3 regions of the Streptomyces sp. NPDC091376 genome follow, and region 1 is predicted to be linked to each of the others. Evidence: riboswitches for the same ligand, from Rfam matches in the RefSeq annotation. Region 1 holds a riboswitch; each other region holds the start of a gene.
What was found. Region 1 has a riboswitch for cobalamin ahead of cobN (cobaltochelatase subunit CobN). Riboswitches for the same ligand answer to the same signal wherever they lie in the genome.
Positions count from the first base shown of each region.

Region 2: linked by a shared signal. The riboswitch ahead of metE (5-methyltetrahydropteroyltriglutamate--homocysteine S-methyltransferase) and the one ahead of cobN (cobaltochelatase subunit CobN) in region 1 are both predicted to bind cobalamin.
Region 3: linked by a shared signal. The riboswitch ahead of ACIQMR_RS18905 (CoA-acylating methylmalonate-semialdehyde dehydrogenase) and the one ahead of cobN (cobaltochelatase subunit CobN) in region 1 are both predicted to bind cobalamin.

Region 1 covers NZ_JBIVUF010000002.1:361,264-365,776, reverse strand. The annotation lists gene ACIQMR_RS05980 (precorrin-2 C(20)-methyltransferase) at 1-741, opposite strand, end outside; gene ACIQMR_RS05975 (precorrin-8X methylmutase) at 738-1,379, opposite strand; gene ACIQMR_RS05970 (cobalamin biosynthesis protein CobG) at 1,376-2,704, opposite strand; cobalamin riboswitch at 2,738-2,873, shown strand; gene cobN (cobaltochelatase subunit CobN) at 2,910-4,513, shown strand, end outside.
Region 2 covers NZ_JBIVUF010000026.1:35,634-40,146, reverse strand. The annotation lists gene aceB (malate synthase A) at 1-1,072, shown strand, start outside; gene ACIQMR_RS34520 (3-hydroxybutyryl-CoA dehydrogenase) at 1,069-1,938, shown strand; cobalamin riboswitch at 2,201-2,422, shown strand; gene metE (5-methyltetrahydropteroyltriglutamate--homocysteine S-methyltransferase) at 2,591-4,513, shown strand, end outside.
Region 3 covers NZ_JBIVUF010000008.1:78,839-83,351, forward strand. The annotation lists gene ACIQMR_RS18875 (ABC transporter permease) at 1-54, opposite strand, end outside; gene ACIQMR_RS18880 (putative leader peptide) at 298-381, opposite strand; gene ACIQMR_RS18885 (secondary thiamine-phosphate synthase enzyme YjbQ) at 474-896, shown strand; gene ACIQMR_RS18890 (hypothetical protein) at 971-1,897, shown strand; gene ACIQMR_RS18895 (hypothetical protein) at 1,884-2,276, opposite strand; gene ACIQMR_RS18900 (hypothetical protein) at 2,358-2,534, shown strand; cobalamin riboswitch at 2,596-2,770, shown strand; gene ACIQMR_RS18905 (CoA-acylating methylmalonate-semialdehyde dehydrogenase) at 2,951-4,474, shown strand; gene ACIQMR_RS18910 (acyl-CoA dehydrogenase family protein) at 4,480-4,513, shown strand, end outside.

The DNA.
Region 1 (4,513 bases):
GGGAGGCACGGCGTCGACACGGCTCGGCAGCACCGCCACCGAGAAGTACGGCACCGACTCCGGGTCCACGTCCGCCAGCCGCTCCGTGCGCTCGCCGTCCATCGTGGCGCGCTCGACGTACCGCGCGTCCTCCAGCCGCCCTGCCCGGTCCAGCGCGCGCCGCACGGCGGGGAAGGTGCGCCCCAGCTTCATCACCACCGCGGAGTCGGTGGCGGCGAGACGGGCCGTCAGCTCCTCCTCGGGCAGTGTGCCCGGGATGATCGTCAGCACTTCCTCGGCCTCGCACAGCGGCTCCCCGAGCCGTGCGGCGGCCGCGCTCACCGAGGTGACCCCGGGGATCACCTCGGTCGGATAGCGATGGGCCAGCCGCTTGTGCATGTGCTGGTACGAGCCGTAGAAGAGCGGATCGCCCTCGGCGAGCACGGCCACGGTCCGCCCGGCGTCGAGGTGCGCCGCGAGCCGCTCCGCCGCCTCCTCGTAGAAGTCGTCGAGCGCGCCGCGGTACCCGCCGGGATGGTCGGTGGTCTCCACCGTGATCGGGTACATCAGCCGCTCCTCGATGTGGTCGGAGCGCAGGTGCTTCGCCACGATGGAACGCGCGATGGACCGGCCGTGGCGGGCACTGTGGTACGCCACCACGTCGGCCTCGGCGATGACTTCGACCGCCCGCAGAGTCATCAGGGACGGGTCGCCGGGACCCAGCCCGACTCCGTACAGTCGGCCGGCCTGCTGCGTGCTCACTCTGCCTCACTCGCTATCGCGTTGATCGCCGCCGCGGCCATGGCGCTGCCGCCGCGCCGCCCCCGTACCACCAGGTGCTCGATGCCGCCGCCGTGTCCGGCGAGGGCGTCCTTGGACTCGGCGGCGCCGATGAAGCCCACCGGGACGCCGATGACGGCCGCCGGGCGGGGCGCTCCCTCGCCGATCATCTCCAGGAGCCGGAAGAGAGCGGTGGGCGCGTTGCCGACGGCGACGACCGAGCCCTCCATCCGGTCGCGCCACAGTTCGAGGGCGGCGGCGCTGCGGGTCGTTCCGAGGTCCGCGGCGAGCGCGGGCACGGACGGGTCCGACAGCGTGCATATCACCTCGTTGTCGGCGGGCAGCCGCTTGCGGGTGACACCGCTCGCGACCATCTGCGCGTCGCAGAGGATCGGCGCACCGGCGCGCAGGGCCGCGCGGGCGCGGGCCACGACAGCGGGCGAGTACACGAGATCGCGGACGAGGTCGACCATGCCGCAGGCGTGGATCATCCGCACCGCGACCTGGCTGACGTCGGCGGGCAGCGCGGCGAGGTCGGCCTCGGCGCGGATCGTGGCGAAGGACTGGCGGTAGATCTCCGCGCCGTCCTTCTCGTAGTCGAACACTGTGGTCTCGCTCATTTCGTCGTACTCGTACGGTCCTGGGCCCGGGTGTCGGTCCGGTCGGCGGCAGAGGCAGGGGTCTGGGCGGAGGCGTGGGCGGAAGTGGAGGTGGTGCCGGAGAACGGCTCGGTGACGCGGTACGTGCCGTCGGCCGTGGCCACGACGTCCACGTAAGCGCCGTGGGGCCGGCCGCAGCGGCGCTCGCAGCCGGACCAGTACACCGGCGGACCGCCGTGGCGGGCAGCCGTGCCGGCCCGTACGCCGGCCGTCGCGTCGGCCCGTACGTCGGCCAGCGACCTGGCGCACCCGGGGCGGCCGGTGCAGGCGCCGACCCCGTACCAGGGGGAGCCGGCGTCCGTGACGAACCCCGCGTCGGCGAGCCGCCCGAGCCGGGCCCCGGCCACGTCCCGGCTGCCGAACCCGGGCACGACGACCCCGCGCCACGGGGTGAGCCGCACCTCGCCGCCCGGAGCGGGGAGAAGGTGCCGCAGTTGTGCGACGCCGAGCCGCCCGAGCGGCGCGGCCACGGAAAGGGACCAGCCGCCGGGCCCCTTCACGATCCCCGGCAGAGGTCCCGCCCGCACAGCCTCGACGGTGTCGCGGACGCGGGGCTCCGGGGGCCGGGCCTCCGCCGGGACGCCCGCTCGCTCCAGGTGCGCCCCCAGTGCCGGCTCCCGGTCCGCCGGCAGTTCCCGTACCCGCCACGCGCCCGTGTCCGACGCCGCTTCCAGGAAGGCGCCCGCAGCCGCCAACGCGGCCCGCGCCGCGTCGTCCGCGCGTACGCGGAAGGCGGCGGCGCCCACCCGTAGGACCGCCGAACCCTCCGCCTCTGCGAGCAAGGTCACATCCGCGCCGAGTCCCGCCACATCTCCCCGCCCGTCGTCCAGGGCGAACAGGAAACGGCCCGAGAGCCGCGCCGCCCGGCCGCTCGCGCACAGCAGCGCGTCCAGCTCCCGCGCCCACAACTGCACGTCGCCACAGCCGAGTCCGTCGAGTCCGGCCAGCGGCGAGGCCACGACATTGCGCACCCGCTCATGGGTGTCGGACGGCAACAGGCCGCACTCCCGCAGCAGCCCCGCGAGCTCCGCACCGCATCCCCCGGCGAGGCCGCGCAGTTCCACGTTCCCCCGGGACGTGATGCTGACCGCACCGTCGCCCAGTCGCTCCGCCGCATCGGCCAGCACCATGAGCTGACGCGCCGTCAGAAGTCCGGCGGGTACGCGGAGTCGGGCCAGTGGCCCGTCGTCCGCCGCGTGCAGCCGCAGCGCGCCGGGGCAGGCGTCACCTCGGTCCCGTATGCGAGGTTCGCCCGGGTCCGCCGGGGTTGTGGGTGTGGGCGGCATGGCCGCGAGCATACCCACGGCGCAGGCAGCCTCTACTATGCAGACGGCACAGGGTCCCAGGACCCTAGGGAGGAAGCCCGGTGAGAATCCGGCGCGGTCCCGCCACTGTGAACCGGGCCTCGACTTGGCGGCCGGGTGAGTCAGGAACTCCCGCCGACGACGACCACCCGGGGCGCGGAAACCCCGAGGAAGGCCTGCGCACGCGATGACGCACGCGACGACGCCCCCGGCGACGCCCACGATCCTGCTGCTGTCGACCTCCGACACGGACCTGCTCAGCGCCCGCGCGGCCGCGGGACCGGTTCCGTACCGCTTCGCGAACCCCTCCCGCCTCCGCCTCGACGAGCTGCCCGAGCTCCTCGAGGGCACCGCCCTCGTCGTCGTACGCCTCCTCGGCGGCATCCGCGCCTGGCAGGAGTGGATCGACGCCGTGCTCGCCCACGACCGGCCCGTCGTCGTGCTCACCGGCGAACAGGCTCCGGACGCCCAGCTGATGGAGGCCTCCACCGTCCCCATCGGCATCGCGGCCGAGGCGCACGCCTACCTCGCACACGGCGGCCCGGACAACCTGGAGCAGCTCGCCCGGTTCCTGTCCGACACGGTCCTGCTCACCGGCCACGGCTTCGAGCCCCCGGCTCCCGCCCCCACCTGGGGTCCCCTCGACCGCGTCCCGCGCGGCACGACCGGCCCCACGGTCGCCGTGCTCTACTACCGCGCCCACCACATGAGCGGCAACACCGCCTTCGTCGGCGCCCTCTGCGACGCCATCGAGGACGCGGGCGGCCAGGCCCTTCCCCTCTACGTCGCCTCGCTCCGCGCCCCCGAGCCCGAGCTGGTCGACCGGCTCGGCGGCGCCGACGCCGTCGTGACCACGGTCCTCGCCGCCGGCGGCACCAGGCCGGCCGAAGCACAGGCCGCCGAGATGGAGGTGACGGTGCGAAGCGCCGCCGTTCAGGGTGGTGATGGGCGACGGGCGGGCGACGAGGCATGGGACGCGGGCGCGCTCGCCGCGCTCGACGTGCCCGTGCTCCAGGCGCTGTGTCTGACCGGGTCGCGCAGCGCCTGGGAGGAGAGCGACGAGGGCCTGTCCCCGCTGGACGCCGCCAGCCAGGTCGCCGTGCCCGAGTTCGACGGGCGGCTGATCACCGTCCCGTTCTCCTTCAAGGAGATCGACGAGGACGGCCTCCCGGCCTATGTCGCCGACCCCGAGCGCGCGGCCCGCGTCGCCGGGATCGCGGTACGCCACGCCCGGCTCCGCCACATCCCGAACGCCGAGAAGCGCCTCGCGCTCGTCCTCTCCGCGTACCCGACGAAGCACTCCCGCATCGGCAACGCGGTCGGCCTCGACACCCCCGCGTCCGCCGTCACGCTGCTGCGCCGACTCCGCGACGAGGGCTACGACTTCGGCGCCGAGGAGATCCCCGGTCTGTCATCGGGCGACGGCGACGAGCTGATCCGCGCGCTCATCGAGGCGGGCGGCCACGACCAGGACTGGCTCACCGAGGAGCAGCTCGCCCGCAACCCGGTCCGCATCCCCGCCGCCGACTACCGGCGCTGGTACGCGACCCTGCCCGCGGAGCTGCGCGAGCACGTCGAGGAGCACTGGGGTCCCGCGCCCGGCGAGATGTTCCTGGACCGCTCCCGCAACCCCGAAGGCGACATCGTCCTGGCGGCCCTGCGCCGCGGGAACCTCCTGATCGTCATCCAGCCGCCGCGCGGCTTCGGCGAGAACCCGATCGCGATCTACCACGATCCCGACCTGCCGCCCTCGCACCACTACCTGGCCGCCTACCGCTGGATCGCGGCCGC
Region 2 (4,513 bases), on a different contig from region 1:
GGAACACCTGGAGTTCGACGGCCGGCCGGTGCCCGCCGCGCTCGTCGACTTCGGCCTGTACTTCTTCCACTGCGCGCAGCGGCAGATCGACGCCGGGTACGGCCCGTACTTCTACCTGCCCAAGCTGGAGAACCGCTACGAGGCCCGGCTGTGGAACGACGTCTTTCTCCTCGCCCAGGACCTGCTCGGCATCCCGCGCGGCACGATCCGCGCCACCGTCCTCATCGAGACGATCACCGCCGCGTTCGAGATGGAGGAGATCCTCTACGAACTGCGCGAACACAGCGCCGGGCTGAACGCCGGCCGCTGGGACTACCTCTTCAGCCTGATCAAGACGTTCGGCCACCGCACCGACTTCCTCCTCCCCGACCGCGCCCGGGTCACCATGACGGCCCCGTTCATGCGCGCCTACACCGAGCTGCTGGTCCGCACCTGCCACCGGCGCGGCGCGCACGCCATCGGCGGCATGGCCGCACAGGTCCCCGGCAAGGACCCGGACGCGAACGAGGCCGCGCTGGCCAAGGTGCGCCTCGACAAGGAGCGGGAGGCGGAGGACGGCTTCGACGGCTCATGGGTCGCCCACCCCGCCCTCGTCCCCACCTGCCGCGAGGTGTTCGACGGCGTCCTCAGCGACCGGCCCCACCAGATGGACCGCACCCGCGACGACGTGGAGGTGACTGCGGCCGACCTGCTGTCCGTGCGACGGATCAGCGGCCCGCCCACCGCGGACGGGGTGCGCACCAACATCGCCGTCGCCCTTCGGTACTACGCCGCCTGGCTGCGCGGTCAGGGCGCCGTCGCCATCAGCGGGCTGATGGAGGACGCCGCCACCGCTGAGATCGCCCGCGTGCAGATCTGGCAGTGGCTGCGCCACCGGGTCATCGACCGCGAGACGGTGACGGAGTTGCTCGACGACGAGATCACGGCGCTCGGCGCCGAGTACCCCTGGGCGCCCGTCGACGACATTCGCGCCCTCTTCGAACGGACCGCGATGACGGGCGAGTTGCCGCTGTTCTTCACCCCGGACGCCTACACCCGCCACCTCGTGCGCAGGCCGGAGGTGCAGGCGTGAACGCGGGCATCACGCGCGTCGGTGTCGTCGGCGGCGGGCAGATGGGGGCGGGGATCGCCGAGGTCTGCGCGAGGGCCGGGCTGGACACCGTGGTCTGCGAGGTGGACGCGGTCGCTGCCCGCGCCGCGAGGGACCGGATCGCCGCCTCCCTGGACCGCGCTGTCCGGCGCGGGAAGCTGGAGCGTGCGGCGGCGCAGGACGCCCTGGCCCGCACGGTCTTCACCGGCAGCCTGGACGATCTGGCCGACCGGCAGCTCGTCGTCGAGGCGGTCGTGGAGAACCCCGACGCCAAGACCGAGGTCTTCGTCGCACTCGACAAGATCGTGGAGGATCCGGCGGCGGTGCTGGCGACCAACACCTCCTCCCTTCCGGTCATGCGGCTGGGCATGGCGACGCATCGCGCCGACCGGGTGGTGGGACTGCACTTCTTCAATCCGGTGCCCGTGCTGCCGCTGGTGGAGGTCGTGACGTCCCTGCATACGTCGGCCGAGACGGTCGCCACGGTCGAGGAGTTCGCGACCTGTGCCCTCGGCAAGACCGTGATCCGCTCCCAGGACCGGGCCGGCTTCGTCGTCAACGCCCTGCTCGTCCCGTACCTGCTGTCCGCGATCCGCATGACGGAGTCGGGCTTCGCCTCCGCCTGCGACGTGGACGCCGGGATGGAGCTGGGCTGCGCCCATCCCATGGGACCACTGAAGCTGGCGGACCTGATCGGCCTGGACACGGTGGCCTCGATCGCGGAGTCGCTGTACGAGGAGTTCAAGGAGCCTCTGTACGCCCCTCCCCCACTGCTGCAGCGGATGGTGGAGGCGGGACTCCTCGGTCGCAAGTCCGGCCGCGGATTCCATACGTACGACCAGGGTTGAGCTGCGGGCACCGGGGCCGGGAGGGCCCTGGTGCGCCGGACTCGGCACCTTGGCCGGGCGCGGGTTGAGGGGCCGGCGTCCGGTAGCGGGGCGGGAAGCGCACGGAGGGCGCTTCCCGCCCCGGCGTGTTCCTCGCCTCACGTGCCTCGCCTCACGTGCCTCGCCTCACACGCCCCTCCTCGTCGTCCGCGTCGTCCGCGTCGTGCCTTTTCCCTTCGTCCGAATGACGGACACGGTGCCCTGCGGTGAGGTGCCGCCCCGTAGGCTGGCCGGTGCAGCTGGTTCGCCCCGTCCGCCAGGCGGGATGCGTCGTAAGAGGGAACCCGGTGGGAATCCGGGACTGCCCCGCAGCGGTGAGCGGGAACGACCGCCGTCATACGCACTGGGCCCGGTAAGGGGCTGGGAAGCGACGGCCAGTAGGTGTCCTCCGGCGAGGAGGACGTGCCCGCGAGTCCGAAGACCTGCCAACTGCCCGCGTGCGGACCGTTCCGTGCGTGGACATCCCGGTGACCTCGAGGGCGGGTCGGCGAACACACCAGACGGAACGACCGTGCTTTTGCCGCGCGGGGTCGTGGCCGTCCGGGTCCGTCACCCTTCGCGCTCTCGTCCCGTTCCCGGGATCTCAGGGATTCATCTCGCGAAGGAGATCTCCGTGACAACGAAGTCCGCAGCCGCGGCAGCACGGGCCACCGTGTACGGCTACCCCCGCCAGGGACACGACCGGGAGCTGAAGAAGGCCATCGAGGGCTACTGGAAGGGCCGCGTCAGCGCCGACGCCCTCCGGTCGGCCGCCGCCGAACTCCGGCGGAGCAACCGGCAGCAGCTCGCCGCCGCCGGCATCCACGAGGTGCCCACCGGCGACTTCTCGTACTACGACCACGTTCTCGACACCAGCGTGATGGTCGGCGCCGTCCCCGCCCGGCACCGCGACGCCGTCGCGGCCGACGCCCTGGACGGTTACTTCGCCATGGCCCGCGGCACCCAGGACGTGGCGCCGCTGGAGATGACCAAGTGGTTCGACACCAACTACCACTACCTGGTCCCCGAGCTGGGCCCCGACACCGTCTTCACGGCCGACTCCACGAAGCAGGTCGACGAGTTCAAGGAAGCTCTCGCCCAGGGCCTCACCGCCCGGCCCGTCCTCGTCGGCCCGGTCACCTACCTCCTGCTGGCCAAGCCCGCCCCCGGCGTCGCCGCGGACTTCGACCCGCTCACACTGCTCGACCGGCTGCTCCCCGTGTACGCCGAGGTGATCGCCGACCTGCGCGCGGCCGGCGCCGAGTGGGTGCAGCTCGACGAGCCCGCCCTCGTCCAGGACCGCTCCCCCGCCGAACTGAACGCCGCCGCCCGCGCCTACCGCGACCTCGGGGCGCTCACGGACCGGCCGAAGCTGCTGGTCGCCTCCTACTTCGACCGGCTCGGCGACGCCCTCCCCGTCCTCGCCAAGGCGCCCGTCGAGGGACTCGCGCTGGACTTCACCGAGGCGGCAGCCGCCAACCTCGACGACCTCGCCGCGGTCGGCGGGCTGCCCGGCAAGCGCCTGGTCGCGGGCGTCGTCAACGGACGCAACATCTGGGTGAACGACCTGAGCAGGTCGCTGGCGACACTCGGCACCCTGCTGGGGCTGGCCGACCGGGTCGACGTCTCCGCTTCCTGCTCGCTGCTGCACGTGCCGCTGGACGCCGCCGCGGAGCACGACATCGACCCGCAGATCCTGCGCTGGCTCGCCTTCGCCCGGCAGAAGACGGCGGAGACCGTCACCCTCGCCAAGGGCCTCGCCCAGGGCACGGACGCCATCGCGGGCGAACTCGCCGCGAACCGGGCCGACCTGGCCTCCCGCGCCGCGTCACCCATCACCCACGACCCGGCCGTGCGCTCCCGCGCCGCCGCCGTCACCGGTGCCGACGCCCGCCGCTCCCAGCCGTACGCCGAACGTGCCGCCGCCCAGCGCGCCCACCTCGGCCTGCCGCTGCTGCCGACCACGACCATCGGGTCGTTCCCGCAGACCACCGAACTGCGTACCGCACGCGCCGACCTGCGTGCCGGCCGCATCGACACCGCCGGGTACGAAGAGCGCATCAAGGCGGAGATCCAGGAGGTCATCTCCTTCCAGGAGAAGACCGGCATCGACGTCCTGGTGCACGGCGAGCCCGAGCGCAACGACATGGTGCAGTACTTCGCCGAGCAGCTCACCGGCTACCTCGCCACCCAACACGGCTGGGTCCAGTCCTACGGCACCCGTTACGTCCGCCCGCCGATCCTGGCCGGCGACATCTCGCGTCCCGAGCCGATGACGGTGCGCTGGACGGCGTACGCGCAGTCCCTCACGGCCCTTCCGGTCAAGGGCATGCTCACCGGGCCGGTCACCATGCTCGCCTGGTCCTTCGTCCGCGACGACCAGCCGCTCGGCGACACCGCACGGCAGGTCGCCCTCGCCCTGCGCGACGAGGTCGGCGACCTGGAGGCGGCGGGCACCTCCGTCATCCAGGTCGACGAACCCGCCCTGCGCGAGACACTGCCCCTGCGGGCGGCCGGCCGCGCCGCCTACCTCGACTGGGCGACCGAGGCGTTCCGG
Region 3 (4,513 bases), on a different contig from region 1:
CGGAGCGTTCTTGGATACGGCGGAGATGTCCGGTGGGGCGTGATCGACGGTCATGGAGGCTCCTGGGCAGGGGAGGGCAAACCCCGGCGCAGGCTGCGGCGCCACGGCATGGCCGTGGACGGCAGGACGGGCGGGGCGGGAGGGAGGAGAAGGGCGGGTCAGCGTCCGGCGCGCGTCGACGGCGCTCGGCGAACGCAGGCACTCAGGGCGCGACGAGTGGATGCGGGCCGCGGCGTCATGGGCGCTACGACGAGGAACGCGGCGCGCACCGGGCGCGCTTCAGGCACTGAGAAGGCGTCAGCAGCCGCGACGACACGCGGCGGAAGCCACCCGCAGCAGGTCGATGTGACCGCGCGTGGTGAGCAGGGCTGTACGCAACATGGCGCAGAACGTAGCGACCGGTTCCGCCACCGGTCAACGCCGTCTCGTACTGCGGACGCGCGATCCTGCGGGATGGGCGAGAGGATGGAGGTATGCCCGACGCCTTCACCACCCGAGTTCTGAACGTGGCCACCGGCACGGCGGAGGCCGTGACGGATCTGACGCGCGAGTGCGCGGAATTCCTCGACGAGACCGCCGACGGTCGCGACGGCCTGCTCCATGTGTTCGTGCCCCACGCCACCGCGGGGATCGCGGTCATCGAGACCGGCGCGGGCAGCGACGACGATCTGCTGGCCGCACTGCACGTCCTGCTCCCCGCCGACGACCGCTACCAGCACCGCCACGGCAGCCCGGGCCACGGCCGCGACCACGTCCTGCCCGCGCTCGTGCCGCCGCACGCGACGCTGCCGGTCATCGGCGGCCGGCTGGAGCTCGGCACCTGGCAGTCGGTCTGTCTGGTCGACACCAATAAAGACAAAGGCAACCGTCAAGTGCGGTTGAGCTTCCTGGGCTGATCGCAGCCTCCTTCCTCGAGGACATCCTGCGACTCGACTTCCGCCCGGAGCTGGACGCCTGGCGCACCATGCCGATGCGCGCGCTCGTCGTCGCGAACCGCACGGTGGACGGGGCAGTCCGGCAGTTCGTCGTCGACGCCAGGCCGAGCGGCGTACGCGGCACCGCCTCCGACCCGGTCGACGTCCCGGCCGCGTACGAACTGGACGACCTGACTTACGGCATCCTGTGGGCCATGTCGGGATTCGAGGCGGCCCTGCTCGGCGACGACCAGGTCCTGCACACCTCGCTGGCTTCGCTCACCGCTTCCCCAGGCTCGCCGCTCGCCTCCGACCACGGCCTGACCGAAGTGTCCACGATGCTGATCGGCTCGGAGACCGCGGCCCGGTACATCCTGGGCCACCGTGACCACCTGGGCGACGCACCCGTCTTCTGGACCAGGGAACCGCGCGGTGAGGAGGCCGCCACCTGGCTGTTCTTCCGGCACAAGTACCGCTACCTCGAACGAATGGCGCCCCGGCGTCCAGGCGGTACCAGCGGCCGGGGGTTCTGCGTCCCCGAGACGGCGGTCGCCTCCTCGCCGGCGTACGAGCGCGTTCTGCTTTTCCTCGCCATCGCCCTCATGGAGTCCGTCGGCATCCGCACCTGGGTCACCGGCGACGGAGGCTTCGCCCACACCGACGGTTTCGCCCTCTCCCGGGCGCCGGGCTGTCATCGCCTCACGGGTACGGACCGAGGGAGCTGGGCGAAGACGTACGTCACCAACGTCGAGGCGTTCGGCGCCGGCACTCTCGCCCATGACCCCGCCACCGGCGGGATACTTCCGCACATCCACGTCTCCGCCGGCCTGAGGGCTCAGTCCGCCGACGGCAGGACGAGCCACCTCCTCAGCGCCAAGGTCCAGTTCCTCGGCGAGCTGCTGATCGTGGAGGTCACGTCGCCCACGATGACCTGGCCCCGGAACCCCGACCTCTACGACGTGCCGCTGCTCACGTTCGGCTGAGCGGCAGGAGCCGCCGGAGCCAGTGGTGGGTGGGCGCGATCACCTTGATCGCATCCGCCAGCCAGGCGCGTGCCGGAGCGTCGAGCAGCGGCAGTACCGCCTCGAAGTCGGTCTCGTCCTTGTCCCGGGTCGCCTTCGCCTTGTAGAAGAGCTGGACCTCGGGCGCGAGATACGGGATGCCTGTCGCGCTCCGTGCGCCCGAGCTGGTCGATCGGGAGCCGGATCGCCGGGGTGCGCCGCGAGACCCACGGCTGTCCGGGGACGTCGTCAGTGACGGCGCCCTGGCCGTCTCGGAGCTCGTGGCGAACGCGTACGAGCACGCGTGCGGCCCGTACGAGGTGCATGTCCGCTCGGCCGCCGGCAGATACATGAGATTCATGACAGGGACCCTCTGCTCCCCGCGGGCCTCTACCGCGGTGACACGTCGTCGGATCCCGAACCGGTCGAGGAGGCAGGCGGGTTGCTCGTCGAGCGTGGACGGGGCCTGCGCATCGTGAACGAGCTGGCCCAAGGGCAGTGGGGCCTGCTCGCCGGGCCGGCGGTGCTGACCACCTTCCGCCGGGCCGCGCGCAAGGCCCGCTTCCGTGCGCCGGTGCGCTTCGCTGACCCTCGGACGGCGGATTCCGAATCACGCTGACCAGCCGACTTCTGGCGGATGACCCCCCAGCACTGGATTTACTAGGACGTCCAACTATATATTCGAGAGGTAAGCCCGCGGTGCAGGGAAGCCGGTGTGAATCCGGGACGGTCCCGCCACTGTGACCGGGGAGTACGTCGTCGAGCGATACGCCACTGACGAGCTGGATGTCGGGAAGGCGGACGGCGCGCGCTGATCCGGGAGTCAGGATACCGGCCGTGGGGTGTTCCGTGTTGTCCACGAGGATGGAGCTGACACGCATGGCACCGGTGTGTACCCACGACCCTGGTGAGCCTGTCGTCTGACGGGGCTCCGGCCATACGCGATCTCGCGCCCCCGGCACCCGTACGCCACCCGCGTGCGTGTGCGAGGCCGGCGCGCCATCCTCGGATCCCTCCTGACGAGAGCAGGCAGTCATGGTCCGCGAGCATGAACGCGCCCCCGTGCGCGAGTTGACGCACTTCGTCGGCGGCAAGCACACCCCGGGAACATCGGGGTCCTACGGCGAGGTGTACGACCCCAACACCGGCGAGGTCCAGGCCCTGGTGCCGCTGGCGAGCCGGGCCGAGACCGAGGCGGTGATCGCCGACGCCGCCCAGGCGCAGGGTGCGTGGGGGGAGTGGAATCCACAGCGCCGCGCCCGCGTTCTGATGCGGTTCCTGCAACTTGTGGAGCAGGAGAAGGACGATCTGGCCCGGCTGCTGTCCGCCGAGCACGGCAAGACGATCGCCGACGCGCACGGCGACATCCAGCGCGGCCTGGAGGTCGTGGAGTTCGCCGCCGGCATCCCGCATCTGCTCAAGGGCGAGTTCACCGACAACGCCGGCACCGGCATCGACGTCCACTCGCTGCGCGCCCCGCTCGGCGTGGTCGCCGGGATCACACCGTTCAACTTCCCCGCGATGATCCCCCTGTGGAAGGCCGCTCCGGCCCTGGCCTGCGGAAACGCCTTCATCCTCAAGCCGTCCGAGCGGGATCCGTCCGTTCCGCTGCGGCTCGCGGAGCTGTTCCTGGAGGCCGGCCTCCCGCCCGGGGTCCTGAACGTCGTCAACGGCGCCCGAGAGTCCGTCGAGACCCTCCTCGAAGACCCGCGCGTGGCGGCTCTCGGCTTCGTCGGCTCGACGCCGATCGCCGCGCACGTCTACGCGACCGCCGCCGCCAACGGCAAGCGCGCCCAGTGCTTCGGCGGCGCGAAGAACCACATGATCGTGATGCCGGACGCCGACCTCGACCAGGCCGTGGACGCCTTGATCGGTGCCGGGTACGGCTCGGCGGGGGAGCGCTGCATGGCGATCTCCGTCGCCGTCCCGGTGGGCGAGGACACCGCCGACGCGCTCGTGGCCCGGCTGAAGGAGCGCATCGGCTCGCTGAGGATCGGCCGCAGCGACGACCCCGAGGCCGACTTCGGTCCCCTGGTCGGCCGCGACGCCGTCGACCGGGTCCGCTCCTACGTCGACCTCGGAGTCGAGGAAGGCGCCGAACTTGTCGTGGACGGAAGGGACTTCGTCCTCCCCGGCCATGAGAACGGCTTCTTCGCCGGTGCCTCTCTCTTCGACCGGGTCACGCCCGCGATGCGCATCTACCAGGAGGAGATCTTCGGGCCGGTGCTGTGCGTCGCGCGCGCCGCCGACTACGAGGAAGCGTTGCGCCTGCCCAGCGAGCACACCTTCGGCAACGGCGTCGCCATCTTCACCCGGGACGGCGACACCGCCCGTGATTTCACCCGGCGCGTGAACACCGGCATGGTCGGCGTCAACGTGCCCATCCCGGTGCCGGTCGCCTATCACACCTTCGGTGGCTGGAAGCGCTCCGGATTCGGCGACCTCAACCAGCACGGTCCTGACGCCATCCGCTTCTACACCCGGACGAAGACGGTCACCTCGCGCTGGCCCGCCGGTCTCCGCGAAGGCGCGAGCTTCACGATTCCCACGATGGGTTGAGCGACATGACCAGCACTCTGCTCACCGAGGACCAGCAGG